DNA from 3 places in the Streptomyces sp. NPDC111744 genome. Region 2 is predicted to be linked to each of the others. Evidence: riboswitches for the same ligand, from Rfam matches in the RefSeq annotation. Region 2 holds a riboswitch; each other region holds the start of a gene.
What was found. A riboswitch is a leader RNA that binds a small molecule or an ion and turns the genes downstream of it on or off. The one in region 2 is predicted to bind S-adenosylmethionine.

Region 1: another riboswitch for S-adenosylmethionine. It lies ahead of ACZ7OO_RS35840 (amino acid ABC transporter permease); the one in region 2 lies ahead of ACZ7OO_RS08155 (aminotransferase class V-fold PLP-dependent enzyme).
Region 3: another riboswitch for S-adenosylmethionine. It lies ahead of thrC (threonine synthase); the one in region 2 lies ahead of ACZ7OO_RS08155 (aminotransferase class V-fold PLP-dependent enzyme).

Annotation. Positions count from the first base shown of each region.
Region 1 is NZ_JBVKCG010000023.1:97,632-107,527, forward strand. It holds gene ACZ7OO_RS35810 (glycoside hydrolase family 71/99-like protein) at 1-256, opposite strand, end outside; gene ACZ7OO_RS35815 (hypothetical protein) at 494-1,114, shown strand; gene ACZ7OO_RS35820 (hypothetical protein) at 1,313-2,122, opposite strand; gene ACZ7OO_RS35825 (hypothetical protein) at 2,264-2,521, opposite strand; gene ACZ7OO_RS35830 (putative leader peptide) at 2,682-2,813, shown strand; gene ACZ7OO_RS35835 (glutathione S-transferase C-terminal domain-containing protein) at 2,998-3,870, shown strand; SAM riboswitch class IV at 3,948-4,059, shown strand; gene ACZ7OO_RS35840 (amino acid ABC transporter permease) at 4,462-5,442, shown strand; gene ACZ7OO_RS35845 (amino acid ABC transporter ATP-binding protein) at 5,439-6,233, shown strand; gene ACZ7OO_RS35850 (transporter substrate-binding domain-containing protein) at 6,277-7,302, shown strand; gene ACZ7OO_RS35855 (GNAT family N-acetyltransferase) at 7,328-8,041, shown strand; gene ACZ7OO_RS35860 (putative leader peptide) at 8,053-8,187, shown strand; gene ACZ7OO_RS35865 (LLM class flavin-dependent oxidoreductase) at 8,265-9,455, shown strand; gene ACZ7OO_RS35870 (NtaA/DmoA family FMN-dependent monooxygenase) at 9,480-9,896, shown strand, end outside.
Region 2 is NZ_JBVKCG010000003.1:196,570-206,465, reverse strand. It holds gene qcrA (cytochrome bc1 complex Rieske iron-sulfur subunit) at 1-853, shown strand, start outside; gene qcrB (cytochrome bc1 complex cytochrome b subunit) at 850-2,487, shown strand; gene trpD (anthranilate phosphoribosyltransferase) at 2,620-3,684, shown strand; SAM riboswitch class IV at 3,807-3,923, shown strand; gene ACZ7OO_RS08155 (aminotransferase class V-fold PLP-dependent enzyme) at 4,050-5,411, shown strand; gene ACZ7OO_RS08150 (Lrp/AsnC family transcriptional regulator) at 5,602-5,883, opposite strand; gene ACZ7OO_RS08145 (rhomboid family intramembrane serine protease) at 5,880-6,623, opposite strand; gene ACZ7OO_RS08140 (hypothetical protein) at 6,776-7,015, shown strand; gene ACZ7OO_RS08135 (NYN domain-containing protein) at 7,056-8,399, shown strand; gene ACZ7OO_RS08130 (C40 family peptidase) at 8,610-9,644, shown strand.
Region 3 is NZ_JBVKCG010000008.1:217,838-227,733, forward strand. It holds gene ACZ7OO_RS20340 (hypothetical protein) at 219-635, shown strand; gene ACZ7OO_RS20345 (NADH:flavin oxidoreductase) at 658-1,785, opposite strand; gene groL (chaperonin GroEL) at 2,029-3,651, opposite strand; gene ACZ7OO_RS20355 (cold-shock protein) at 4,033-4,239, opposite strand; gene ACZ7OO_RS20360 (ubiquitin-like small modifier protein 1) at 4,729-5,004, opposite strand; gene thrC (threonine synthase) at 5,052-6,350, opposite strand; SAM riboswitch class I at 6,369-6,545, opposite strand; gene ACZ7OO_RS20370 (glucosyl-3-phosphoglycerate synthase) at 6,703-7,647, shown strand; gene ACZ7OO_RS20375 (alpha,alpha-trehalose-phosphate synthase (UDP-forming)) at 7,741-9,165, shown strand; gene otsB (trehalose-phosphatase) at 9,371-9,896, opposite strand, start outside.

The sequences.
Region 1 (9,896 bases), on a different contig from region 2:
GGGAGGGGGTCGAGGCGCTGTTGGGGGCCCAGTGCCACCAGGCGTTGATCGGCGCGCCGTCGCCCTTGCAGGCGAACCACCCCTGGTAGCCGACGGTGACCTTGCCGACGACGTCACCGGGGGCGCCGGCGGAGCCGGCCGCCGACGCGGTGCGGGTGACGGCGAACGCGCCGAGCGCGGCGGCCGCGGTGCCGCCGGCGGTCGCGCCGAGCACCCTGCGGCGTGTCCAGAGGGAGGTGCGGTGGGAGTTGGGCATGCGGGAACTCCGTAGACGGGGGGAGAAGCATGGGGGGAGGAGTTGAGCCGAGGACATACCTCAAGACGTGAGTTAAGAGGTGATGCCGACGGTGAGTCAAGGCGAGTGGGCAGCATGCGCGCCATGTGCGGAATGGTCTAATCCTGTTCTGAGGATGTCTTAAGGCGCGCGTGAGCGTCATTAAAGAAACGGCTCGCAGGCTCGGTGGCAGCTACCCCCTACGAAGGGAGCGCCATCATGGGCGCGTACGGCAGGAAATGGGTCATGGCCGCCGGGCTGACCGGTGCGCTGGTCGCCGTCACTCTGGGCGGCACGTCCGCCTCGGCGGCCCCCGCGGCCGGTCCGGCCGACGGCGGTGCGACCGGCATCGTCGACTCCACGTCCTCATCGGGCTTCACCATGTCGACGGCGACCGGCGTCAAGGTGACCGTGGACGAGACCTCGGCCACGAAGACCGTCGGCGGCCCGGCCAAGGCCGTGAAGACCGGTGCGAGCGTGCTCGTCCTGGGCACGGTGGACAGCGCGACCATCGCGGCGGACCGGGTCGTCGTGCAGCGCCACGGCGACGGCGGGGTGGCGGCCGCCGAGGCGGCCGGGGTGATCCCCTTCAAGCGGGGGACCCCGTCACCGGACAAGTCGGTCGGGCAGATCCCGGACTACACCGAGGGCGAAGGGACGATCATCAGCGGCAGGACCGCGGACAAGGCGGTCAAGGCCGCGCAGGCCGTCGTCCCCGGCGGCATCAACGACCGGGTCGTCCAACTGGCCGACGGCGAGTACGAGGTGCACAACATCAGCGTCAACTGGCCGCACCATGTGTTCGTCAGCAAGGACTTCAAGGTCGTCGGGTACGAGTAGGCCACGGGCCGCGTTCACGGCTTGTGCGTGAGCGCCCGGACGGTTGAGGCCGTCGGGGGACTCGATCTGCTGGAGGGCGTCGTGGGCCGCCACCTGGTCCGCTTCGGCACCCGCGACGAACTCCTCGTCGAGTGGCACCGCGACAACGGCGAGCCGGGCACCACCCAGAGCACCCCGAGGACCCGATGCCGCAGTGAGCTAGTCGAACTGGCTCGGCAGTGGTGCCGGGGTCTTGCCGGACAGGACGTCCTTGAGGCGCTGGGCGCCGTTCCGCACGGCCAGGGCGGTGCTGTCGTGGTCGACGCCGGACAGGCTGCCGTTGGTGACCGCCGCGCCGGAGGCGCCGACGCGCAGCACCACCACATCCGTCGTGTAGGTGGCGGGCTGGCCCTCGACGGTGCCCTTGACGGTCACCGTCAGGGCCTCGCGCGCGTCGCCCGACCTCGGCACCTGCGCCGACGCGACCCGCACCGTGCGCTTGCCGCCGTCCTTGCCGGTGGCCGTGAACTGGTTGCACTTCTCGGGCAGGGTCTTCAGCCAGGCCAGCGTGGCGTCCATGGAGGCCGAGCCGTAGTCGCCGACCTGGTACAGCATCCGGGCGTCCTCCGAGGTGAACCCGCTCAGCCCGGAGGCGCCGGTGGCGCGGCCGAGGAGGCTGTCGGAGTAGAGGCCGTCCAGGAGGCGCTGGCAGTCGGCGGCGTCGGACTTGGCGGTCAGGAAGTCGGCCACGTCGACCTTGCCGACCGCCATCGTGTTGCGCCAGGTCGCCGCGTCGGGGGCCGGCTGCCAGTTGTCCTCGATGTCGGCCGCAGTGATCAGCGCGGCCTGCGCGCCCGCCCCGGTCAGGGCGGGGGTCGCCGACGCGGACGCGGGGGAGCGCTCCCCGGCCGGCGAGACGGATACGGCCTCGGGGTCGCCGCTCTCGTCCGTACAGGCCGCCGTGGCGAGCAGGGTCCCCGCCGCCAGGGCTGAGGCGAGAACACGCACGGGTCGGGACGGACGGATCATCGCGACTGCCTCCTCGGGAACGCGGTACGTCACTCCGCGGGGCAGCGGTGCTGCGGCACTCCGCGGACAACGGCGGTACGTCCCTCCACGCCACCATCCGGCACGGTCGCCGACCACCCGCGCGTGCCATCCGGGTGAGCGTCATGATCCGGGAGCCGTGATCCGCACCTTCCGGCTGCCGCAGCGCGGGCACACCGCGTCCGTGAGCGGCGACCGCACGGCCCGGCCGGCCTCGTCGACGTACTCCTGGGTGCTCTGCAGGTCCGGGTCGGCGATCGGGTCGGTGAAGAACACCGCCTGGAAGGTCGCCTCCCAGACCTCGCCGCACCGCCTGCAGGTGAAGGCGAAGGTCTCGGGTACGGCGCCGGGTACGGGCCCGGGGCCGGGGGGCTCGCTCATCGCATCCGGCTCCTGTCACTCGGCCTGCGTCTCCAGCGGACAGCCTCTTGAAGCCGGCGGCAAACCGGGGCCGGGTGTCCCAGGCGTGGACGCCCCCTTGACGGGACGCGGAGGCCGATCGACACTCCAGATGGGAATCCTAGTGAAAAGGTAGGGAAAGATGGGTCGCCTGCGCACGGTCACCGGCAGACAGCGCCGAGGGAGCCGTACGCCCTTCTCCGCCCCGCTGCTCACCTCCCGCCTGCACATCGATCTGCTGCGCGTGTGCAGCGCCATCAGCCGCACCGGCTGAGCACCCGCCGCCGCCCGTACCGGCCGTCCAGCCGTGACCAGCCGGGCACCCGCAGCCGGCCGCACCCGCCGAACGCCCGCCCGCCGAACGCCCGCCCACCGAGCGTCCGCTCACCGGGCGCCCGCCCACCGACGAACGCTTCCGTCGCGCGTACGTCCGCGCGTCCGCACCCCCGGGGAGACGCATGTCCATCACTCCGCTCGCCGCCCTCCCGTCCGTCCGCACCAGTCCCGCCTTCCGCGGCCGCATCGGCAGGGACGCCCGCAGCGGGCACTACGCCGTGCCGCGCCGCTACCGGCTCCACCTCGCCACCGCCTGTCCCGACGGCCTCCGCATCGCCGTCGGCCACAGCCTGCTGGCGCTCGACGACTGTTGTCCGGTCACCTTCCTGCCCGCGGTCCCGGACTGTCCCGACGGCAGTCACACCGCGCTGCGCCCGCTGTACGAGGCGAGCGCCCACCGCTACGCGGGACCGGCCCTCGCGCCCGTGCTCAGCGACGACTGGTCCGGCCGGATCGTTAGCACCCACAGCCGGGACATCCTGCGCGACCTGGACCGCCACTTCGGCGACGGCGTCGCCCGGCTGTACCCGTGCGGTGCCGAGGCCGAGATCGAGGCCGTCGAGCGGCTCTGCGCGGAGGACATCGAGCAGGCAGCACAGCACGCCGGCCGAGCGGGCGGCGACCCGGAGGCGCTGGAGGTGCTGCTCGCCGCCATGGACGAGCTGGAGCGTCGGCTGACCGGCGCGGAGTTCCTGGTCGGCGGAGAACTCACGGCCGCGGACATCGAGTTGTGGGTGACCCTGGTGCAACTCGACACCGTGCACCGCAACCACCTGGACGCCTCCGCCGTGCACGCCATCGCCGGCTACCCGGCGCTGTGGGCCTACGCCCGTCGGCTGGCCGCGCACCCGGCCTTCGGTGCCCACCTCGACCTCGACGGCATCGCCCGCCGCCACCACGGCCGTTGCCAGGGCCTGGAAGCCGCCGGTGCGGCCGTCCAGATCCTGGACTGGGCGGCCCACGCGGCGGACGCTCCCGGCGCTCCGCGCAGGTGAGAGCGGCCCGAACCGTTCCGTCATCCGGACAGGCGTTGACATCCGTTCGGGCAACTGACTTACTTGCGGCACAGATTGGTCAAGAGCGTCAGCATCGAGCCCTGGCTTGCTGACCGGCAACCCTCGCATCGCGGTGGGGTGCCCCAGGTGACGACCCGACCGGATGGCGACGTTCGGTAAGCGCGAGGCCCCCAGGGGCCGCCACAACAGCGACAGGTGACGGACATGTACGCAGCTTCCAGGACGGCCGAGGGCCGCACCCAGGACTGCGTACACCCGTACCCGAGCCCGCTCGTCGCCGACCGCGCCGTCGACCTGCTCCGTGTCAACAGCGCCCTGTGTAGCCCGTGTACCGCACCGGGCTGTCCCCGCTGCCGGGTCTGACCAGGCCTTTCCACCTCGCCCGCAGCGCGGCTCCCGCAGCCTCGCGTCCCAGCGTCCTCGACGAAGCACCGGCCGCCCCGGTGTGCAGCCGTCCGCCCCGCCCCGTGTCCCGCGCGCCCCCGCGCACCCGTGCCGCGCCCGAACGCGGCCCGGTGCCGCGGCAACCGGCCGTGTGATCCGGGGTGTCCGACTCCGCCGGAGCCCATCATGAGTGAACCCCCAGGCGCCCTGTCCCTGGCCGAGGCACCACCGCCCACTGACGCACCGTCAAAGTTTGCCAGAAAACAGCGGGTTCAGCCGCTGCGCCGCCCCGGACGGTGGATCGCCACCGCCGTCGTCCTGGTGGTCGTCGCGCAGTTCGTCCACGGACTGGCCGCCAACCCCTTCTACCAGTGGGACCGCTTCCGCTACTGGTTCCTGCGCCCCACCATCCTCGACGGACTCGTCGTCACCCTCGAAGTGGCCGCGCTCAGCGCCGTCCTCGGCCTGCTCGGCGGTATCGTGCTCGCCCTCGCCCGGCTCTCCGGCAGCCCCGTGCTGCGGGCGGTGAGCTGGACCTACACCTGGCTGTTCCGCTCGGTACCGCTGATCGTCCTGCTGATCTTCCTCTACAACTTCTCCGCCCTCTACAAGACACTGAGCCTGGGCGTGCCCTTCGGCCCGTCCTTCGTCACCTTCGACGAGTCGAAGCTGGCCACCGACCTGGCGATCGCCGTGATCGGCCTCAGCCTCAACGAGGCGGCCTACGCGGCCGAGGTGGTGCGCGGCGGCATCCTCTCCGTCGACCAGGGCCAGCACGAGGCGGCCGCCGCGCTCGGCCTGCCCAAGGTCTACCAGTTCACCCGGATCGTCTTCCCGCAGGCCCTGCGCTCCATCGTGCCGAACTACGTCAACCAGCTCATCGGCCTGATCAAGAGCACGTCCCTGGTGTTCTACGTCTCGCTGCTCGACCTCTTCGGCTCGGTGCAGTCGATGGGCAGCACCTACCCCGGCGACATCGTGCCGCTGCTGCTCGTCGCCACCGTCTGGTACCTGATCCTGACCAGCGCCGTCTCCGTCGTCCAGTACTACGTCGAGCGGTACTTCGCCCGCGGTGCCACCCGGACGCTGCCGCCGACCCCCCTCCAGAGACTCCGCACCGGACTGGCCGGCCTGCGGGAACGCGTACGCCGGGAGGCCGCCGTATGACCACCGCACAGGACATCGTCCCGGACATCGCCCCGGCCGCCCTGGAGATCCACGACGTCCACAAGTCGTACGGCGCCCACCACGTCCTCGACGGCATCGACCTGACCGTCCGCCCCGGCGAGGTCACCGTGGTCCTCGGCCCGTCCGGGTCCGGCAAGTCCACGCTGCTCCGGGTCGTCAACCACCTGGAGAAGCCCGAGTCCGGCTACGTCAGCGTCGGCGGTGAGCTGATCGGGGTCAGACGGCACGGCGACGGGCTCAAGGAGCTCAGCGAACGCGCCATCCTGGCCCAGCGCAGCCGGATCGGCTTCGTCTTCCAGAACTTCAACCTGTTCCCGCACCTGACGGTCCTCGACAATGTCGCGGCCGCCCCTGTCGCCACCGGAAAGCTGACCAGGCCGGAGGCCCAGCGGCTGGCCAAGGAACTCCTCGAACGGGTCGGCCTCGGCGAGCGCGTCGGCGCCTATCCACGGCAGCTGTCGGGCGGCCAGCAGCAGCGCGTCGCCATCGCCCGCGCCCTCGCGCTGCGCCCCGGCATCATCCTCTTCGACGAACCGACCTCCGCGCTCGACCCCGAGCTGGTCGGCGAAGTGCTCGCCGTCATCAAGGACCTGGCGTCCAGCGGCACCACCCTGGTGATCGTCACCCACGAGATCGGCTTCGCCCGTGAGGTCGCCGACCGGATCGTCTTCATCGACGCCGGAAGGATCGTCGAACAGGGCCCGCCCGCCGAGATCCTCGACAGTCCGCGGCACGAACGGACCCGGGACTTCCTGCGCAAGGTCCTGTGAACCAGACCCCCTTTCACCTTTCACTGAAACACGAAGGACAGCCATGCCCACGCTCCTCTCCCGACGCAGCCTGATCCGCGGCCTCACCTCGGCGACCGCCGTCGCGACCCTCGCCACCGGGCTCGCCGCCTGCGGGGGCGACAGCGACGCGGCCACCACGACCGGCAGCGCCAACAACGGCGAGGTCGTCATCGGACAGGTCTCCAACGGCGCCGCCCAGCAGACCACCGTCAAGGTCTCCGAGGTCAAGTCCATCAGCGCCGAAGTGCCCGCCGGCGTCCGCAAGAGCGGCAGACTCGTCATAGGCGAGGGCGCCCTGCCCGCCGGATTCCCGCCGCTGGCCTACGTGGGCAGCGACCAGAAGACCCTCACCGGTTCCGAACCCGACCTCGGCCGCCTGGTCGCCGCGGTCCTCGGCCTCACCCCCCAGGTGAAGAACTTCACCTGGGAGAACATGTTCGTCGGCATCGACAGCGGCAAGGTGGACGTCGCCTTCTCCAACGTCACCGACACCGAGGAGCGCAAGAAGAAGTACGAGTTCGCCTCCTACCGGCAGGACAACCTCGCCTTCACCGTGCCGAAGAAGAGCACCTGGAACTTCGACGACAACTACGAGAACCTCGCCGGGAAGACCGTCTCCGTCAGCGCCGGCACCAACCAGGAGAAGATCCTCCTGGAGTGGAAGGCCAAGCTGGCCAAGGAGGGCAAGAACCTCACGGTCAAGTACTACCAGGACAGCAACAGCGTCTACCTGGCCCTCGCCAGTGGCAAGATCGACGCCTATCTCGGCCCCAACCCCGGCATCGCCTACCACAACCGCCAGGTCGCCGACACGCCCAACGCCACCCGCACCGCCGGCACCTACTCCGGCGCGGGCGGAAGCCTCCAGGGGCTGATCGCGGCCACCGCGAAGAAGGACAGCGGACTCGCCAAGCCGCTCGCCGACGCGATCAACTACCTGATCGAGAACGGCCAGTACGCCAAGTGGCTGGCCGCCTACAACCTCTCCAACGAGACCGTCGCCAAGTCCGAGGTCAACCCGCCGGGACTGCCGCTGGACAACTCCTGACGGTCGGCCAGAAGAGAACGTCACCATGACCTTTGAAGCAGCCGACGGTGTCCTCGACAACGCCGTCTGGTCCGCCCTCGCCGGTCCGCACGCCCACCTCGCCGAACGCTGCGGCCGGGCCGCCCGCTACCCCGAGGACGTCTACGCCTGCGCCGCCCTCGCCGATCCCGCCGACCCGGACGCCTGGGCCGACCTGCACACGCTCGTCGGCCCCGGAACCACCGTACGGATCAAGCCCGTCAAGGGGGCGCCGCCCGGCTGGGAGGTGGTCGGCGGCGGGGCGGGCGTCCAGTTCGTCGACACCGGACTGCGGGCCGAGCCGGACCCCGAGGCGGTCCGGCTCGGGCCGCACGACGTGCCCGAGATGTTGGACCTGGTGGCCCGCACCGAGCCCGGCCCGTTCCGCAAGCGGACCGTGGAGATGGGCGCCTATCTCGGCATCCGGCACAGGGGGAGACTGATCGCGATGGCGGGTGAGCGGCTGCGGCTGCCCGGGTGGACGGAGATCAGCGCGGTCTGCACCGACCCCGGGCACCGCGGCCGGGGCCTGGCGACCCGTCTGGTGCGCGCGGTCGCCGTCGGCATCCGGGAGCGCGGTGACACCCCGTTCCTGCACGCCGCCCCGGGCAACGCCACGGCGATCCGGCTGTACGAGTCCATAGGCTTCACCGAGCGCCTGCGCACCCGCACCCTGCTGGTGCGCAGCCCGGGAACATCCCCGAAGGCCGGGGCGTTGTGAGGGTTGACGAGATGTGTGAGGCGCCGCCACAGGGCGCCTTGAAAGGGGAGGTGACGGCCGTGACGCGGATATGCCACGCCGTGCATCTCCACTCCCGGCCCCACATCGACCTCCAGCGCGTGGCCGGCGCGCTCTGTAGCTCCTGACCCGTTTTCGCTGAAGCCGCACCCGCTTTTGAGTGGGTGGCGTGCGCCCTCGTACGGATCTCCAGGAAGGCACCCTCGTGTCCTCAGCACCCCTTTCTCCCCTGCATCTCGCCGTCGCTCTCGACGGCACCGGCTGGCACCCCGCCTCCTGGCGGGAGCCGGTCGCCCGCCCCCGTGAGCTGCTCACCGCCGGATACTGGGCCGGTCTGGTCGCCGAGGCCGAGCGCGGTCTCCTCGACTTCGTCACCATCGAGGACGGCCTCGGCCCGCAGTCCTCCCGGCCCCTGGAGCCGGACGAGCGCACCGACCAGGTGCGCGGCCGTCTGGACGCCGTACTCATCGCCGCCCGGGTCGCGCCCCTCACCCACCACATAGGTCTCGTCCCGACGGTGGTGGCCACCCATACGGAGCCGTTCCACATCTCCAAGGCCATCGCCACCCTGGACTACGTCAGCACCGGCCGCGCCGGACTGCGGGTGCAGATCACCGCCCGGCCCAGCGAGGCCGCCCACTTCGGCCGCCGCACGATCCCGCCCGTCGAGCACTACGAGAGCCCGGTCGTGACCGAGCTCTTCGACGAGGCCGCCGACTACGTCGAGGTCGTGCGCCGCCTCTGGGACAGCTGGGAGGACGACGCCGAGATCCGGGACGCGGCCACCGGGCGCTTCATCGACCGCGAGAAGCTGCACTACATCGACTTCGAGGGCCGCCACTTCAGCGTGAAGGGCCCCTCCATCACCCCGCGCCCGCCGCAGGGCCAGCCCCTGGTCACCGCCCTGGGCCATGGCACCGTCCCCTACCGGCTGGTGGCCCGCCAGGCCGACCTCGGCTATGTCACCCCGCACGACACCGGCCAGACCCGCGCGATCGTCGCCGAGATCCGCGCCGAGCAGGTCGCGGCCGGCCGCTCCGCCGAGCCGCTGCACGTCTTCGGTGACCTCGTGGTCTTCCTCGACGACACCGAGGACCGGGCGGTGGCACGCCGGCAGCGGCTGGACGAGCTCGCGGGCGAGCCGTACACCAGCGACGCCCGGATCTTCGCCGGTACGGCCGACCGGCTCGCCGATCTCCTTGAGGAGTTCGCGGGGGAGGGGCTCACCGGGTTCCGGCTGCGGCCCGCCGTCCTCGGTCACGACCTGCCGCGCATCACCGATGACCTGGTGCCGGAGCTCCAGCGCCGCGGCCGCTTCCGGACCGCCTACGAGGCCGACACCCTGCGCGGACTGCTCGGGCTCGCCCGCCCCGCCAACCGCTACGCCGCCGCCTGAGCCGGACCGGAAGGGACCCACGACATGAGCAAGCCGCTGAAGCAGATCCATCTGGCCGCGCACTTCCCGGGCGTCAACAACACCACCGTGTGGAGCGACCCGGCGGCCGGCAGCCATATCGAGTTCAGCTCCTTCGCGCACTTCGCCAAGACCGCCGAGCGCGCCAAGTTCGACTTCCTGTTCCTCGCCGAGGGCCTGCGGCTGCGCGAACAGGGCGGAAAAATATACGACCTGGACGTCGTCGGCCGCCCCGACACCTTCACGGTGCTGGCCGCGCTCGCCGCCGTCACCGACCGCCTGGGACTGACCGGCACCATCAACTCCACGTTCAACGAGCCCTACGAGGTGGCCCGCCAGTTCGCCAGCCTCGACCACCTTTCCGGCGGCCGGGCCGCCTGGAACGTGGTCACCTCCTGGGACGCCTTCACCGGCGAGAACTTC
Region 2 (9,896 bases):
CGTCGGCTTCATCGCCTCGTACGTGACGATCCCGCACGACAAGTCGATCTTCGTCTTCCCGCTCGGTCGCATCAGCGCGCTGAACTTCGCGCTGGGCCTGACCCTCGGTGTGGCGCTGTTCTGCATCGGCGCGGGCGCGGTCCACTGGGCCCGCACCCTGATGTCCGACGTGGAGGTCGCCGACGAGCGGCACCCGATCGAGGCCCCTCCCGAGGTCCGTGCCAAGGTCCACGCGGACTTCAAGCAGGGCGCCAAGGAGTCGGCGCTCGGCCGGCGCAAGCTGATCCGCAACACGATGTTCGGCGCGCTGACCCTGGTCCCGCTCTCCGGCGTCGTGCTGCTGCGCGACCTCGGCCCGCTGCCCGGCACCTCGCTGCGCCACACGCTGTGGTCGAAGGGCAAGCTGCTCGTCAACATGAACACCAACCAGCCGCTGCGTCCCTCCGACATCGCCGTCGGCTCGCTGACCTTCGCCAAGCCCGAGGGCCTGGAGGAGACCGACGAGGAGTTCCAGAACCAGATGGCCAAGGCGGCCCTGATGATCGTCCGGCTGCAGCCGGACAACATCAAGGACAAGCGCGAGCTCGAGTGGTCGCACGAGGGCATCGTGGCCTACTCGAAGATCTGCACCCACGTCGGTTGCCCGATCTCCCTGTACGAGCAGCAGACCCACCATGTGCTCTGCCCGTGCCACCAGTCCACCTTCGACCTCTCCGACGGTGCCCGAGTGATCTTCGGCCCGGCCGGTCACGCCCTGCCGCAGCTGCGCATCGGTGTGAGCGAGGAGGGCTACCTCCAGGCGCTCGGCGACTTCGAGGAGCCCGTCGGTCCTGCTTTCTGGGAGCGCGGATGAGCACTACAGAGAACACAGAGTCCCGCGCGCGCGGGAAGGCACCGGCCGGCGAGCGTGTCGCCGACTGGGCCGACGGACGGCTCGGGATCTACTCCCTGGCCAAGTCCAACATGCGCAAGATCTTCCCCGACCACTGGTCGTTCATGTTGGGCGAAGTCTGCCTGTACAGCTTCATCATCATCATCCTGACGGGTGTCTATCTGACGCTGTTCTTCCACCCGTCGATGAACGAGGTGCAGTACCACGGCAGTTATGTCCCGCTCCAGGGACAGCTGATGTCCGAGGCGTTCAGCTCGACCCTGCACATCTCCTTCGACGTGCGCGGTGGTCTGCTCGTCCGGCAGATCCACCACTGGGCCGCGCTGATCTTCCTCGCCGGCATGTTCGTGCACATGATGCGCGTGTTCTTCACCGGCGCGTTCCGCAAGCCGCGTGAGATCAACTGGCTGTTCGGCTTCCTGCTGTTCGTCCTGGGCATGTTCACCGGCTTCACCGGTTACTCGCTCCCGGACGACCTGCTCTCCGGCACCGGTGTCCGCTTCACCGAGGGCGCGATCCTGTCGATGCCGATCGTCGGCACGTACATCTCGATGTTCCTCTTCGGCGGCGAGTTCCCCGGCCACGACTTCGTGTCCCGGTTCTACTCGATCCACATCCTGCTGCTGCCGGGCATCATGCTCGGCCTGGTGGTCGGCCACCTGATCCTGGTCTTCTACCACAAGCACACGCAGTTCGCGGGTCCCGGAAAGTCCGAGAAGAACGTCGTCGGCATGCCGCTGCTGCCGGTCTACATGGCCAAGGCCGGAGGCTTCTTCTTCCTGGTCTTCGGTGTCGTCGCGGTCATCGCGGCGACCACCCAGATCAACCCGATCTGGGCCATGGGCCCCTACCGTCCGGACCAGGTGTCCACCGGCGCCCAGCCCGACTGGTACATGGGCTTCGCCGAAGGCCTGATCCGCTACATGCCGGGCTGGGAGATCAACTTCTGGGGCCACACCCTGGTCCTGGGCGTCTTCATCCCGCTGGTCCTGTTCGGTCTGGTCCTGACCGCGATCGCGGTCTACCCGTTCATCGAGTCATGGGTCACCGGTGACAAGAGCGAGCACCACATCCTGGACCGCCCGCGCAACGCCCCGACCCGCACCGGGATCGGTGTCGCCTGGGTGACCGTGTACATGATCGGCCTGGTCGGTGGTGGCAACGACCTCATCGCCACCCACTTCCATCTGTCGATCAACGACGTGACCTGGTTCGTCCGGATCTTCTTCTTCGCCGGACCGGTGATCGCGTTCATCGTCACCAAGCGCATCTGCCTCGGCCTGCAGCGCCGGGACCGCGAGAAGGTGCTGCACGGTCGCGAGACCGGCATCATCAAGCGGCTGCCGCACGGTGAGTTCATCGAGGTGCACGAGCCGCTCAGCCAGGAGCAGCTGCACACCCTCACGGCCCACCACCAGTACGAGCCGGCCCAGGTCGGCGCGGCGGTGGACGAGAACGGTGTCGAGCGCAAGATCAAGGGGACCGAGAAGGTCCGCGCCAAGCTGAGCAGCGCCTACTACGGCGACGACAACCAGATCCCGAAGCCCACCGTCGAGGAGTACAAGGAGATCACGAGCGGCCACGGCCACCACTGATCGACCGCGTCGCCACGCCACGGCCGAAGGGCCCCCGTCCGGTGTACGGACGGGGGCCCTTCGCCGTGCCTGCGGCTGGATAGGGTAGCCATGACATTGCTTTTTGCCGGTACGACGATCAGGAGCGGCCCTATGAGCGCTGTGACCCCCGCTGGAGGCGACACCGCGGCGGGCCGTTCCTGGCCCGGGGTACTGAACGCGCTGCTGTACGGCCAGGACCAGAGCGCCGACGCGACGGCCTGGGCGATGGACCAGATCATGCGCGGCCAGGCCACCGACGCCCAGATCGCCGGGTTCGTCGTGGCGCTGCGGGCGAAGGGCGAGACGGTCGACGAGATCAACGGCCTCGTCCGCACGATGTACCAGCACGCCAACGTCATCGAGGTGCCCGGCCGCACGGTCGACATCGTCGGCACCGGCGGCGACGGCGCCAGGACGGTGAACATCTCCACGATGTCCGCGCTGGTGGTGGCCGGCACCGGGGCGAAGGTCGTCAAGCACGGCAACCGGGCCGCGTCCTCCGCGTCCGGTGCCTCGGACGTGCTGGAGAAGCTCGGCGTCAACCTCGACCTGACCCCGCAGCGGGTCGCCGAGGTCGCCGAGGAGGCCGGCATCACCTTCTGCTTCGCCGTCAAGTTCCACCCGGCACTGCGCCATGCGGGCGCGGCCCGCGGCCAGCTGGGCATCCGCACGGTGTTCAACATCCTCGGCCCGCTGACCAACCCCGCGCGGGTGCGGGCGCAGGCGGTCGGTGTCGCGGACCCCCGTATGGCACCGGTCGTCGCGGGCGTCTTCGCCGAACGCGGCAACTCCTCCCTGGTCTTCCGCGGCGACGACGGCCTCGACGAACTGACCACCACCTCCACGTCCCACGTCTGGATCGTCCGGGACGGCAAGGTCACCGAGGAGAGCTTCGACCCGAGGGACGTCGGCATCGAGCTGGTCCCGGTGGAGGCGCTGCGCGGCGGTGACCCGTCGTACAACGCGGAGGTCGCCCGCCGGCTCCTGGGCGGCGAGACGGGCCCCGTCCGTGACGCGGTCCTGCTGAACTCGGCGGCGGCGCTGGTGGCCCTGGACCCGGGCACCACCACGCTGGCCGAGCAGATCCGCGCCGGCATGGACAAGGCGGCGGAGTCGATCGACTCGGGCGCGGCCAAGCGGGTGCTGGAGCGCTGGGCGGCGGCGACGAACAAGTAAGTGGGCGCCGGGCGGCCAGTAGAGGCCGAACGGAAGGAAAAAGCGGCGCCGACGCGCGCCTTCGTCCCGTCATCCGGACAGAAGTTGCGCGTCGGCGATCACTTCATCTAGGTTTTTTGCCAGGTCATGAGTGACAGTCATGAGGCCCCGGCCGACTGTCCGGCAACCCTCCGTCCGTGGCGGGGTGCCCCGGGTGAAGACCAGGCCGTAGGCAGCGAGGTCTACGGCAAGCGCGGATCCCTCGGACCCCAGGGATCCTGGTCGTCGAGGGAGTCTCCCGTGAGCAAGCGAATGCGCTAGGGCGTCGAGCCCCGCCTCCGCACACCCACCTTCTCTTTCTTCCTTCCTCTCACGGGAGTTCCGCCATGTCCGTCTCCACCGCCGTCTCCACCCAGTCCATTTGTGCCCCGCTGCCCGTTCTGGGCCGGGATGTCACCGTCCCCCTCGTCACCGGCGGCGAGGTCACCTACGCCGCCCTCGACTACGCGGCCAGCGCCCCCGCCCTCCAGCGGGTCTGGGACGACGTGGCCGCCTACGCGCCCTACTACGGCAGCGTCCACCGAGGCGCCGGCTACCTCTCCCAGCTCTCCACGGACCTCTTCGAGAACGCCCGCAGGACGGTCGCCGAGTTCCTCGACTGCCGCCCTGACGACCAGCTGATCTTCACCCGCTCGACCACGGACTCCCTGAACCTGCTGGCCCGCTCCCTCCCCGCCGACTGCCAGGTCTTCGTCTTCGAGACCGAGCACCACGCGAGCCTGCTGCCCTGGCAGGACACCCGGGTCACCTACCTCGATGCCCCGCGCACCCCGCGCCAGGCCGTCGAGACCCTGGAGACGGCCCTCGCCGACCGTGACCCCCACGGGCCGGCCCTGGTCTGTGTCACCGGCGCCTCGAACGTCACCGGCGAACTGTGGCCGGTACGGGAGCTGGCCGCGGCGGCCCACGCGCACGGCGCCCGGATCGTCCTGGACGCGGCCCAGCTGGCCCCGCACCACCCGGTGAGCGTCCGCGACCTGGACGTCGACTGGATCGCCTTCTCGGGCCACAAGCTGTACGCCCCCTTCGGCTCCGGCGTCCTCGCCGGCCGCGCCGACTGGCTCCGGGCGGCCGAGCCGTACCTCGCGGGCGGCGGCGCCAGCCGCAAGGTCACCCGGCGCGAGGACGGGGGAGTGGCCGTGGAGTGGCACGAGAGCGCCGCCCGCCATGAGGCCGGGTCGCCCAACGTGATCGGTGCCTACTCGATCGCCGCCGCCTGCAAGGCGCTGACCGAGGCCGGCTTCGACACGCTGGTGGCCCGCGAGCGGCACCTGATCGAGAAGGTGCGGACGGGTCTGGCCGAGGTGCCCGAGGTCCGTGTCCTCTCCCTCTTCGGCGACGACGCCCCGCGCGTCGGTGTGATCTCCTTCGTCGTGGAGGGCTGGAACAGCTCCCACTTCGCCGCGGCCCTCTCCGCCGAGTACGGCATCGGCGTCCGCGACGGCCTCTTCTGCGCCCACCCCCTGGTCAGGACCCTGCTGGGCTCCGACGCCCAGACCCAGGGCGAGTGCGGGGCGCCGGAGGCGGCACCGGGCGAGAAGTCCCTGAACGCTATCCGGGTGAGCTTCGGCGCGGGCACGCCGGACGAGCACGTGGAGCGGTTCGTCAGCGCCGTGAAGGAACTGGTCGCCGACGGTGCCAAGTGGACGTACCGCACGGAGGAAGGCCGCTGCGTCCCGGCGGTGTGATTCGGACCGACCTCAGGGGCAACGTCCCAGGGGGCGCGGGGCTGTGTCAGTTTGCGCCTACCGCCGCGTGGGCGCGATCGGCCCCCACCGGCCCGCAGCCGGGCACGAAGCGTCGTGGTCCACTGCGGGTCCGTCCCGGCCGAGCGCGCAGTTCCCCGCGCCCCTTACGGGGCACCTCAGCCGACGTTTCTCAGCTGTCCAGGCCGATCGCGAACGCGGCCTCGAGGTCGTGCTGCGAATAGGTACGGAACGCTACGTGCGTGTCCGTCCCCTCCACGCCCTGGATCTTGCTGATCCGCCCCGGGATCACCTCGGCCAGGTCCTCGTGCTCCCGCACCCGGACCATGGCGATCAAGTCATACGTACCGGTGACGGAGAAGACCTCGCTGACGCTGTCCAGCGCGGCGATCTGTTCCGCGATCTCGGGGATCCGGTCCACGCTGGTCTTGATGAGGACGATCGCGGTGATCACGGCTGGTTCTCTCCCTCGGGTGCCGGAGCTGGGGCGGGTTTCACTTTAGTCCCACGGCCGTACCGCACCCACGCGTAGCCGAGGCCGAGCCCGAAGCCGACCAGGTGGGCGAGGTAGGCCACGCCGGGGCCGGAGGGGGCCTGCTTCAGGGCCAGCCACTGCAGGGCCGCCCAGAAGGGGAGCACCACCCAGGCCGGGAACCGGAGCGGAAGGAAGAAGAGGAAAGGCAGAAGACTGGTCACGCGGGCGCTGGGGAACAGGTACAGGAACGCCCCGAGGACCGCCGAGATCGCCCCGGACGCCCCCACCAGCGACTGCTGGGACGTGGCGTTGGCGGCCGCGTAGCCGAGCAGTGCGAGATAGCCGCAGCCGACGTAGAAGAGAGTGAACTCCAGGCGGCCCATCCGCTCCTCGGTCATCGCCCCGAAGACGAAGAGGAACAGCATGTTGCCGAGCAGGTGCACCCAGCTGCCGTGGATGAACAGCGCCGTGGCCGGGGTGAGCGCCTCCCGGGCCGGACCGTCGAACAGGTCGGCGGGGACGACCCCCCAGCGCCGGAAGTACGCGCGCTGCGCGGCCGCCAGGGCGTCCCCGGTGCCGTAGGAAGGGGTGAAGCCGGACGCCGGGCCGAGCACGAAGATCAGGCAGCAGACGGCGATCAGGGTGTACGTCATGGGCGCCGACGTGCCCCTCAGGCTCCGCAGGGTCCGGGCGGCCGTCGTGTTCCGGTTGCCGATCATGGACATAGAGCATGGCGTAACGGGATGCACTGGTGCAGATCGCCTCGCCGCCGCCGAGGGGGCGGCGTCGAGTACTCGCCAGGCCGTAGGGTAACGAGCCACACGCGTCGGGACGGCGCGTCACGGACACTAGAAGGAAGCGAACAGTCACTATGACGGTTCCCCTGCCGACCACCACGACGCGGTGGCGCTGCACCCTCTGCGGCAACCTCACGCGCTTCGACGTGACCCGCTCGTCGAAGGTCGTGGAGTACGTGCATCTCGACCTGGCCGGTGAGCCCAAGGTCGAGGAGCGCGAGGTGGTCAGTGAGACCATCGAGTCGGTGCGCTGCCGCTGGTGCAACGCGGTGGACCAGGTGGAACTCGTGGACAGGCCGGGCGCCGACTCCTGAGACCGGGAGGCGGCCCCGCACAGGTGATGGGGTGTGACGGATGGTGGAGACCACAGGCGGGGGGCCGGTCGACGGCACCGCTGAGGTGCTTGACCGTCCGCTGCCCGACGGCGTGCGACGGCGTGTCGTACAGATCGTGTCGGACGGCTTCGGCGGGCTGACCGTCGCCGAACTGCCCGCCCAGCTGAGACAGTACGCTCGTTTCGCCCCGAATCGGCGGGCCAAGTTCGCCGGCAACGCCATGGCGACCGCGCTGGAGACGGACACCCTCTTCCGGCAGCGGATCGGGGAGAAACTCAGAGAGGCCCAGCCGCAACTCGCCGGCGCGCTCGACTCCGGCGCTCCGCCCCCGGCCGCGGACCCGCTCGATGTGGCGGCCGCGGCCTATGTACTGCGCCCCGCGGGCTGGGTGAAGCTGGTGACGGCGGCCGGTGAGGAGGCCCAGCGGGCCGATGCCGAGCGCGCCGACGAGGAGAGCCGGGCCGAGCTGGAGCGGCTGCGCGAGGAGCTGGACCGGGCCCGGGAGCTGACCCGGTCCGAGACGGAGCGGCTGCGCGTCGAGCTGGACGCGGCGAAGAAGGAAGCGGAGTCGCTGCACCGCAAGCTGCGCGCCGCCCTCAGTGACGTCAAGCGCGGCGAGGCCGCGCTGCGCAAGCTGCAGGGCGAGATGGAGGCGGTGCGCACCGAGGGGCAGGTCCAGGTGTCCGCCGCCGAGAGCGAGGGCCGGCGGCTCAAGGCCCGGCTCGGCGAGGTCGAGGCCGCCCTGGAGGCCAGCCGCCGCGCCGCCCGCGAGGGACGCAGTGTCGAGGACATGCGGGTACGGCTGCTGCTCGACACCGTCCTGGACGCGACCCAGGGACTGCGCCGTGAACTGGCTTTGCCGCCGGTGTCGGTGCGGCCCGCCGAGACCGTGGATGCGGTCGAACCGGGACGAATGACCCCGAAGGACATCGCGGCCCGAGCACTTTCCGAGAACGATCCGGCCATTCTCAATCAGCTACTCGCCCTGCCTCAGGCGCACTTGGTCGTCGACGGCTACAACGTGACCAAGACCGGCTATCCGCAGATGCCGCTGGAGAAGCAGCGGCTGCGGCTGCTCGGCCAGCTCTCCCAGCTCGCCGCGCAGACCGGCGCCGAGGTCACCTGTGTCTTCGACGGCGCCGAACTGGCCGCGCCGGTGCTGCTGGCCCCGCCGCGCGGGGTCAGGGTCCTCTTCTCCAAGCCCGGTGTCACCGCGGACGAGCTGATCCGCCAGCTGGTGCGTGCCGAGCCGCCGGGCCGTCCGGTGATCGTCGCCTCGACCGACCGTGAGGTCGCCGACGGGGTCGCGAAGGCGGGTGCCCGTCCGGTGGCTTCTGCGATGCTTCTGAAGCGACTGTCCTGAAGGTTCAACGGACATATGTAATGCCCGAATTGACCGAACCGTCACGCAACGTAGCGTCAATCGAGCATCACGGCACGTGAGTTATGTGCAAAGAGTGCGTTGCGTGACCAGTTTTTTCGCTGTTGGGTTTGAACTGATCACAGGGAGGTCACTAGGGTCAGGCCTCGAACCTCCATACGGGTGATCACTCAAACGAAGGAGCCCGTCTCCGTGGCGTCCCATCGTCGACCCAAGCAGCCGAGTCGCGCGCGCGTGACCGTGCTGACCACCGCAGCCGCCGCTGCTGTCGTCCTCAGCGCCAACGCCGCCAACGCGGCGCCCAGCGAGAAGCTGAGCAAGGACGAGGTCAAGGCAAAGGTCGACAAGCTCTACCAGGAGGCCGAGCAGGCCACCGAGAAGCTGGACGGCGCCAAGGAGAAGCAGCAGAAGCTGCAGAAGGAAATCTCCACGATCCAGGACAATGTGGCCCGTGGTCAGGAGGACCTCAACAAGCTGCGCGACAGCCTCGGTTCGCTGGCCACCGCGCAGTACCGCTCCGGCGGCATAGACCCCTCCGTCCAGCTCTTCCTCTCGTCCAACCCGGACGACTACCTCGACAAGGCGTCCACGCTCGACCAGTTGAGCAGCCAGCAGGTCGAGGCCCTGAAGAAGATTCAGGACAAACAGCGCGAACTGGCCCAGGAGCGGGCAGAGGCCGCGGACAAGCTCAAGAACCTCTCCGCCACCCGCACCGAGCTGGCCAAGCAGAAGAGCGCCGTCCAGTCCAAGCTCGCCGACGCGCAGAAGCTCCTCAACACCCTGACGGCCAAGGAGAAGGCCGCCCTGGACGCGGAGCAGGCCCAGGCCGCCAGCCGCGCCTCCTCCCGCGTGAACCTCGGCAACACCGGCTCCGCCTCCGGCCGGGCCGCCGCCGCCTTCTCCGCCGCCCAGTCCGTGATCGGCTCGCCGTACGTATACGGCGCCTCCGGACCGTCCTCCTTCGACTGCTCGGGCCTGACCTCCTGGGCCTACGCCCAGGCCGGCGTCACCATCCCGCGCACCTCCGAGGCGCAGGCCAACGCCGGCACCCGCATCTACAGCGAGAGCGACCTCAAGGTCGGCGACCTGGTCATCTTCTACGGCGACTACCACCACGTCGGCCTCTACGCGGGCAACGGCCAGGTGCTGCACGCCCCGCACACCGGTGCTGTGGTGCGCTACGAGTCGATCGGCAACATGACGTTCGAGTTCGGCGTCCGGATCTGACCCCACCGGGTTACGACGACACCCGTACGGCCCAAGATCAACACAAGGTGACGCCCGAACGGGCGAATCACGACAACCGAAGATGACTCCACGCCCCGCCGGTGACCTGCGTCAGCGGCGGGGCGTCGTGTTGTGGGCCCGCAGAGGTCTTTGGCCGTGGACCGGTCGTATGGCTAGCATCGCCGCGTTCGGCGACAGAGTTGTCGGACCTACCGCCGGACGGGCGGGAAGTCACGCCTGCGGAGGCCGCGT
Region 3 (9,896 bases), on a different contig from region 2:
GTCAGTGATGGAACGTCCGACAGTTCGCGCGAGTGCCGAACACCCGTCACCCGGTCGGGTGAAAGCGGCCCCGGCTCGGGAGAAGCGGCGTTCGGCGACGAACGCCCTGGTCTCCGCCTCGTCGATCTCGTACACCGTCTCATGGGCCCGCGGATCCCGCGCGGCTCGTTCTTCGGAGCGGACATCCTGTCCTTGGTGCCGCGGGCCATGGGGTGATCATGACTGTCTCCGAGGACACCGGCGCCATGTGGGCCGCACTGCTGATGCTCTCGGGGCTGCCCGCGGTGGGGTACGCGCTCGTCACCCGGCTCACCGGGCGGGGTCGCAAGGGGGGCGCCCCCTGGCGGCCGGGGCAGGATCCGCTCGCCTTGGCCGGTGGGGGTGCGGCGGTCGCGGGCCAGGTGCCGGCCGCGGTCACCGTGGTCGAGGGCCGGGGCGGGCTGTCCACGCTGCTGTCGGCGGGGGTCGCCGGCGGCTGCTGCGCCGGCGCCCTCGTCTACGCGTACGACGCCGTCACGGGCGGAGCCGACCGTGACGCGCGGGTGCCGCGTTCCGCGCGCGGGCTCCGCCCCGCGCAGTTGCTGCTCCTGCCGTACGCGTTCGCCCTCGGGTTCTTCTGGCTGGTCGCCGGATGAACCCGAGGGCGAAGGGGGTGGGTCAGCTCAGGCTCTTCAGCGACGCCGCGTCGTACGCCTTCAGCTCGCCCGTGCGCCCGGCCAGCACCTTCGCCGCCCACTCAGGGTCCTGGAGGAGGGCGCGGCCGACGGCGACCATGTCGTACTCCTCGCGCTCCAGGCTGTCGAGGAGGTCCTCGATGCCCCGGACCGGGGAGCCCTCGCCCGCGAAGCCCTTGATGAAGTCGCCGTCGAGGCCGACCGAGCCGACGGTGATGGTCGGCTTCCCGGTGAGCTTCTTGGTCCAGCCGGCCAGGTTGAGGTCGGAGTCCTCGAACTCGGGAAGCCAGTAGCGCCGGGTGGAGGCGTGGAAGGCGTCGACACCGGCCGCCGCCAGCGGCGTGAGGATCGCCTCCAGCTCCTCCGGGGTCTCGGCGAGACGGGCGTCGTAGTTGTCCGACTTCCACTGCGAGTAGCGGAAGATCACCGGGAAGTCCGGGGAGACGGACGCACGTACGGCGGCCACGAGCTCCGCCGCGAACCTGGTACGGGCGACCGGGTCACCGCCGTAGGCGTCGGTACGGCGGTTGGTGCCCGCCCACAGGAACTGGTCGAGGAGGTAGCCGTGGGCGCCGTGCAGCTCGACCCCGTCGAAGCCGATGCGCTCGGCGGCGGCCGCGGCCTCGGCGAACGCCCGGATGACGTGGTCCAGGTCCTGCCGGCTCATCGCCTTGCCCTCGCCCTCGGTGCCGTCCAGACGGATGCCGGAGGGGCCGACGGCGGGGGCGTCCGCGAACGGCGGCTGGCCCTGCTTGCGCACCATGCCGATGTGCCACAGCTGCGGGACGATCGTGCCGCCGGCCGCGTGCACCCCCTCGGCGACCTTCGCCCAGCCCGCCAGCTGCTCCTCGCCGTGGAACCGCGGGATACGGCTGCTCTGCCCGGCCGAGTCATGCCCGACGTACGTACCCTCGGTGACGATCAGACCGACACCGGCGGCGGCCCGGCGGGCGTAGTAGGAGACCACGTCCTCGCCGGGGACACCGCCCGGGCTGAACTGGCGGGTCATCGGCGCCATCACGATCCGGTTGGGGACCGTGAGCCCGTTCAGGGCGATCGGACGGGAGAGGATCTCTGCCGCGCGGGAGGCGGAGGTGGTGGTGACGGTCACGTGGGGGGCTCCTCGTGAATAGGTCGTAGACCGGACGGTATGTGCACATGCATTGAGTGCACCCGTAGGTGAACGGTCGAGGCGACCCCCGCATTCCGCGATCCGGCGGCCGAGCCCTGTGATCCGCCGCCCGCCCCCAGCGCGTGCCTTGCTTCCGGACCGGCGAAAAGGCCCGAGGGCGGCACCCCCTGTCGAACAGGGGGTGCCGCCCTCGGTCAGGACGGGCGATCGACCAGGGGCCGATCAGAAGTCCATGTCACCGCCCGGCATGCCGCCCGGAGCGGCCGCGGCGGCCTTCTCCGGCTTGTCGGCGATGACGGCCTCGGTGGTGAGGAACAGCGCGGCGATGGAGGCCGCGTTCTGCAGGGCAGAGCGGGTCACCTTCGCCGGGTCGATGATGCCCTCGGCGATCATGTCGACGTACTCACCGGTCGCGGCGTTCAGACCGTGGCCGACCTGAAGGTTGCGCACCTTCTCGACGACGACGCCGCCCTCGAGACCACCGTTGATGGCGATCTGCTTGAGCGGGGCCTCCAGGGCGAGCTTCACGGCGTTGGCGCCGGTCGCCTCGTCACCCTCGAGCTCCAGCTTCTCGAACACCTGGGAGGCCTGCAGCAGGGCCACGCCACCACCGGCGACGATGCCCTCCTCGACGGCCGCCTTCGCGTTGCGCACGGCGTCCTCGATGCGGTGCTTGCGCTCCTTGAGCTCGACCTCGGTCGCGGCACCGGCCTTGATGACGGCGACGCCGCCGGCGAGCTTCGCCAGGCGCTCCTGGAGCTTCTCGCGGTCGTAGTCCGAGTCGGACTGCTCGATCTCGGCGCGGATCTGGTTGACCCGGCCCTGGACCTGCTCGGTGGAGCCGGCACCGTCGACGATGGTCGTCTCGTCCTTGGTGATGACCACCTTGCGGGCGCGGCCCAGCAGGTCGAGGGTCGTGTTCTCCAGCTTGAGACCGACCTCCTCGGAGATGACCTCGCCACCGGTGAGGATGGCGATGTCGTTCAGCATCGCCTTGCGGCGGTCGCCGAAGCCCGGGGCCTTGACCGCGACGGACTTGAAGGTGCCGCGGATCTTGTTGACGACCAGGGTCGACAGGGCCTCGCCCTCGACGTCCTCGGCGATGATCAGCAGCGGCTTGCCCGACTGCATGACCTTCTCCAGGAGCGGGAGCAGGTCCTTGACCGAGGAGATCTTGGAGTTGGCGATCAGGATGTACGGGTCGTCGAGGACGGCCTCCATACGCTCCATGTCGGTGGCGAAGTACGCCGAGATGTAGCCCTTGTCGAAGCGCATACCCTCGGTGAGCTCCAGCTCCAGACCGAAGGTCTGGGACTCCTCGACGGTGATGACGCCTTCCTTGCCGACCTTGTCCATGGCCTCGGCGATGAGCTCGCCGATCTGGGTGTCGGCGGCGGAGATGGAGGCCGTGGAGGCGATCTGCTCCTTGGTCTCGACGTCCTTCGCCTGCTCGAGCAGGGCACCGGAGACGGCCTCGACGGCCTTCTCGATACCGCGCTTCAGGGCCATCGGGTTGGCGCCGGCGGCGACGTTGCGCAGGCCTTCCTTGACCAGGGCCTGGGCGAGGACGGTCGCGGTGGTCGTACCGTCACCGGCGACGTCGTCCGTCTTCTTGGCGACTTCCTTGACCAGCTCGGCGCCGATCTTCTCGTACGGGTCCTCCAGCTCGATCTCCTTGGCGATGGACACACCATCGTTGGTGATCGTGGGGGCGCCCCACTTCTTCTCAAGGACGACGTTGCGGCCCTTGGGGCCGAGGGTGACCTTGACGGCGTCGGCGAGCTGGTTCATACCGCGCTCAAGGCCGCGCCGCGCCTCCTCGTCGAACGCGATGATCTTGGCCATGTGAAGTGGTCCCTCCAGGACTGGGGGTGAGTCTTCTTGGACCGCGCCCGCGCCCGCGACGGACGGCTCGCCGACCCGTGGGTTCCTTGCCCCACCCGGCCTGCGGGCCTCACCGACCCGGTCCATCTTTGTCACTCTCACCTTCAGAGTGCTAACGCCAATGATTAGCACTCGCCCATGCCGAGTGCAAGCGCCTCCCGAGACCGGGCCGCGCCCCGGCCCCTCACGGGCCGCGCCCGCGGGTGCGTCCGCGCGTGCGTCCGCAGGGGTGCGTCGTACGCTCGCCCCGGGCATGCCAAAGGGCTCGTAACCCATGACTCCCCATGGGATACGAGCCCTCCGGCAAAGAAAGAAGAACGACGCTGTCAGTCGGCGCGTGCTTCAGCTGGTCGCGAGCCGGACCATGTCCGCCTGCGGCCCCTTCTGGCCCTGCGAGATCTCGAAATCGACCCGCTGACCTTCCTCCAGGGTGCGGTAGCCGTCCATCTGAATCGCGCTGTAGTGGACGAAAACATCCGCACCACCGTCGACCGCGATGAAGCCGTACCCCTTCTCCGCGTTGAACCACTTGACGGTGCCCTGAGCCATGCCTAACTCCCCTATTACTGGCCCTTGCACAGATCCACACTTCGCGGATCCGGGTCAGACCTCACCCCCCACAGGTTGGGGGCGTGCGCCGGAACGCGTCGACCGCGGCTGAATGTATCTGTCCAACTGCCGTCTGCAACAGGTCAATCGGACGAGAATTCTGGACGGGAAGGGTCCGGAATGTAGCAAGAATTCGGCCGAATTCAGGGCAAGTCGGGCCCCATAAAAGCCGCAAAAGCCGCATATAACCCGCACACTTTGACTACTTCTGCGGGGTCAGCGGTATCGAATACGGGGCCCCCGACCCGGAGATCAGGACCGCGTTCCCCAACTGTACCGCGCTCAACCACACAGAATTGCCCCCTCCGCTTCACTCACGGAGGGGGCAATCGGATGAACAGTCGGTGATGGGTATTACCGAAGGTAATGTTCGGTCATACGGCCATCACGTCAGCCAGGTCAGCGGGGCCGCCGTGGCGGTCGCCGGGGTCAGCCGCCGGCGACGGCCGGGATGATGGAGACGCCGGCGCCGTCCGGAGTGGCCGTCTCCAGGCCCTGCTCGAACCGCACATCGTCGTCATTGACGTACACATTCACGAACCGGCGCAGCTTGCCCTGGTCGTCGAGAACGCGGGCGGCAATCCCGGTGTGGTTCTTCTCCAGGTCCGAGATGACCTCGCCGAGGGTGGCCCCTTCGGCACTGACCTCGGCCTGACCACCGGTGTAGGTGCGCAGGATGGTGGGAATGCGAACAGTGATACTCACGTGGAAACCTCCGATCGGGGGCAACGCCCTGGTTTTCTACGGCTGACTCAGGCGAGCCCGGCCTCACGGAAAGACTCGAGATTCGGGCGGATAGTCGCCGTGAGCCCGGTCCCCGCCACCGCGTCCAGCGTCTTCAGTCCATCACCCGTGTTGAGTACAACGACCGACTTCGCCGGGTCGATCAGCCCGTTCTCGATGAGCTTCTTGGTGACTCCGACCGTGACCCCGCCGGCGGTCTCGGCGAAGATGCCCTCGGTCCGCGCGAGCAGCTTGATCGCGTCGACGACCTGCTCGTCGGTGACGTCCTCCACCGCACCGCCGGTACGGCGCGCGATGTCGAGGACGTACGGCCCGTCGGCCGGGTTGCCGATGGCCAGCGACTTGGCGATGGTGTTCGGCTTCTGCGGCCGCACGACGTCATGGCCCGCCTTGTAGGCCACCGACACCGGCGAGCACCCCTCGGCCTGCGCACCGAAGATCTTGTACGGCTTGTCCTCGACGAGCCCGAGCTTGATCAGCTCCTGCAGACCCTTGTCGATCTTCGTGAGCTGCGAGCCGGAGGCGATCGGTACGACCAGCTGGTCCGGGATCCGCCAGCCGAGCTGCTCGCAGATCTCGTACGCCAGGGTCTTGGAGCCCTCCGCGTAGTACGGCCGCAGGTTGACGTTGACGAAGCCCCAGCCCTCGCCTGCCGAGTCGCCGATCAGCTCGGAGCAGAAACGGTTCACGTCGTCGTAGTTGCCCTCGATGCCGACGAGCTCGCCGCCGTAGATCGCGGCCATGACGATCTTGCCCTGCTCCAGGTCGTGCGGGATGAACACGCAGGAGCGGAAGCCGGCCCGGGCGGCGGCGGCACCGACCGCGCCGGCGAGGTTGCCGGTGGAGGAGCAGGAGAGCGTGGTGTAGCCGAAGGCGCGCGCGGCCTCGACGGCCTGGGCGACGACACGGTCCTTGAAGGAGTGCGTCGGGTTGCCGGAGTCGTCCTTGACGTACAGGCCGCCGGTGACGCCCAGTTCCCTGGCCAGGTTGTCGGCCTGGACGAGCTTGGTCCAGCCCGGGTTGATGTTCGGCTTGGTCGCCACGTCCGCGGGGACGGGCAGCAGCGGGGCGTAACGCCAGATGTTCGCGGGACCCGCCTCGATCCGCTTCCGCAGCTCCTCGGTGTCGTAGGCCGAGAAGTCGTACGCGATCTCGAGCGGGCCGAAACACTCCTCGCAGGCGAACACCGGGCCGAGCGGCACGCGGTGACCGCACTCGCGGCAGCTCAGGGCGGCGGCGGGCCCGAGGTCGACGGTCGTGGAGCCGGTGGTTGAACCGGTGGTGGTCGCAGCAGTCTGCACAGCCATGTGAGGCGAGGCCCTTTCTCCTCATCTTCCTCACGACGCATCTCGCCGTGAGACGGATTTGGCACCTTCCCTAGCCGGGAGCCTCGCGAGTGATCGACAGTGATCAGGGATCAGCCGTCAGCGATCCACGAGTAACCGACTGGAGGGTTGCCGGGGCTTCATCGGGCCGTATCCCTCTGCCCCTCTGGATGAGCGGTATGCGGTTGTCAACGGCCAATGACCCCACGACATGCGATGGTCATCGGCGTTGTTCAAGACTGTAACCGAAGGCCAGGACAGTTGAGATAGTCGTCCGAACCGCGAGATGGATCACACCTCGCAGTGTGATCGTGACAGTGAGGAGCCGCTGACTGTGCTGGAAGAAGTCGAGCGCTGGCTGGCCACCCGCTCCTGGTCCCTGAACGAACGCCCACTGCACCGGATACTCGCCGCCAAGCAGCGCACCGGTCAGTCCGTCTCCGTCGTGCTGCCCGCGCTCAACGAGGAGGAGACGGTCGGCGACATCGTCGCGATCATCCGTCATGACCTGATGCGGCAGGCGCCGCTCGTCGACGAGATCGTGGTCGTCGACTCCGGTTCCACCGACCGTACGGCGGCGGTGGCCGCGGCGGCCGGCGCCCGGGTCGTCCACCGCGACACGATCCTGCCGCGCATCCCCGCCGTCCCCGGCAAGGGCGAGGTCCTCTGGCGCTCCCTCCTGGTCACCACCGGGGACATCGTCTGCTTCGTCGACGCGGACCTGAGGGAGTTCTCCTCCGACTTCGTCTCCGGGATCGTCGGCCCGCTGCTGACCGATCCCGAGGTGGACCTGGTCAAGGCGATGTACGACCGCCCGCTCGCGGGCGCGGCCGGACAGGGCGGCCGGGTCACCGAACTGATGGCCCGCCCGCTGCTGAACATGCACTGGCCGCAGCTGGCCGGGTTCGTACAGCCCCTCGGCGGCGAGTACGCGGCCCGCCGCTCACTGCTCGAACAGCTCCCCTTCCCGGTCGGCTACGGCGTGGAACTGGGCATGCTGGTCGACGCCCTGCACCTGGTGGGCCTCGACGCCCTCGCCCAGGTCGACGTGGGGGTGCGCAAACACCGCCACCAGGACGGCCAGGCCCTCGGCCGGATGTCCGCCGCGATCTACCGCACCGCGCAGCTGCGGCTTGCCCGCGGGCATCTGATCCGCCCCGCCCTGACCCAGTTCGAACGGGGCGAGGACGGCTTCGAGCCGCGCACGTACTCCGTGGACACGGAGGAACGGCCACCGATGGCGGAGATCGCCGAGTACGCCGAGCGCCGGGTGGCGTGAGCGTGGCGTGACTTGGCCGTACGGCTGTATACGGTGGCGTGTCTGACGTAGCCGTACGTTTGAGCGTTTACGGGCCGGGCTAGGTTGAGGCGTATGGCTTCCACCGGCAGTGCTGAGGTGCTGGTCGCGTCGAACCGCGGCCCGGTTTCGTACGAGATGCGCGAAGGCGGTGCGCTGCACGCCAGACGCGGCGGCGGCGGACTCGTCTCGGGCCTGTCCGCCATCGGGACGGACGCGAACGCCGTCTGGGTGTGCGCGGCGCTGAGCGACGGGGACCGGGAGGCGGTACGGCGGGCCGAGAGCGGCCGGCTGCCGGCGCGGGACACCGGCGGGCAGCAGGTCCGGATGCTCGACATCGACGCGGACGTGTTCTCCGACGCGTACAACGGCATCGCGAACTCGGTGCTCTGGTTCGTCCACCACATGCTCTACCAGACCCCGCTGGAACCCCTCTTCGACGCGGAGTTCCGGCGGCAGTGGGGGTCGTACCAGGCCTACAACGAGGCGTTCGCCCAGGCCCTGGCGCAGGAGGCGGGCCAGGGTGCGGTGGTCGTCATCCAGGACTACCACCTGGCGCTGGCCCCGCGGATGCTGCGCCGGCTGCGGCCGGATCTCCGTATCGGCCATTTCTCCCACACCCCCTGGGCGCCGCCGGACTACTTCCGGCTGCTCCCCGACGACATCGCGGCGGAGCTGCTGAGCGGGATCCTGGGCGCCGATCACGCGGCGTTTCTGACCCGGCGGTGGGCGGACGCGTTCGTGGCCTGCTGCCATACGGTGCTGGGCCCGGGGATTCCGGCGGCCGGTGAGACCCGGATCGGGGTGCACGGGCTGGGGGCCGACGCGGACTTCCTGCGGAAGCGGTCGCACGAGCCCGACGTGGACGAGCGGATGCGGGCGTTGCGGGAGGAGATCGGGGAGGGCCGAAAGACCATCGTCCGGGTCGACCGGACCGAGCTGTCGAAGAACATCGTGCGGGGACTGCTGGCCTATCGGCAGCTGCTCGACGACCACCCCGAGTGGCGGGAGCGGGTGGTGCATGTCGCGTTCGCGTATCCGTCGCGGCAGGACCTCGCGGTGTACCGCGACTACACGGCCGAGGTGCAGCGGGTCGCGGAGGACATCAACTCGGCGTACGGGACGCCGGGTTGGACGCCGGTGGTGCTCCACGTCAAGGACGACTTCGCACGGTCGCTGGCGGCTTACCGGCTGGCCGACGTGGCACTGGTGAATCCGATCCGGGACGGCATGAACCTGGTCGCCAAGGAGATTCCGGTGGTGTCGGACGAGGGGTGCGTGCTGGTGCTCTCGCGGGAGGCGGGGGCGTACGAGGAGCTGGGCGAGGACGCGGTGGTGGTGAACCCGTACGACATCGGGGGGACGGCTCGGGCTCTGCATGAGGCGCTGAGTCTGCCGGCGGCCGAGCGGGTGGATCGGTGCAAGCGGTTGGCCGCGGCGGCTACGGCGTTGCCGCCTGCGCAGTGGTTTCTCGATCAGCTGGGGGCGCTGGGCGGGTGAGGTCTCGCCCCCACCGCGGGCCGGTGGGGCGAGGGCCTGTCTGACAATTCCCGTCGTCGCCCGGAGGGCGGCCTCGCGGCGTCAGGTGCGTGCTCTCGGCGTTGCCGGGCGTAGGCCCTCGTACTGGACGTACTCGGGTCTGCGCCCGGTGCGGTGAGTGGGGGTCATCCGCCGGACAGCCCCTGGTCGCGCAGTTCCGCGCTCCTTAGGGGGCGCTGTGGTGAGCCAGGTTCTCCAGTAGCCGTACTACTCCCTCCGGGCCGTCCACCACCAGGTCGGCTCGGTCCGCCAGCTCTGTGACCTCCGTGCTGCCGCTGCATACCAGCAGGCCCGGTACGCCCTCCGTGCGGAGCTTCTCCACGGCCGCGAAGGCCGGGATGTCGCCCAGGTCGTCGCCGGCGTAGAGGACCGCGCCCGCGCCGATCTCCCTCGCGTACTCGCTCAGCGCCACGCCCTTGTCCATGCCCGGGGGGCGGAGTTCCAGGACCAGGCGGCCCGGTTCGACGATCAGGCCGTTGCGGGTGGCCAGGTCGGTCAGGGGGGCGCGGAGGGACTCGAAGGTGGCCTGGGGGTCGTCGGCCCGGCGGGTGTGGACGGCCACGGCATGGCCCTTGTCCTCGATCCAGGTGCCCCGCGCCCCTACACCGTCGATGACGGCCGGGAGTTCGGCTCGGACGACGGCGATACCGGGGTGCGGTGGGGGCGCGGTGATCTCGCCCGTGGCCGCGTCC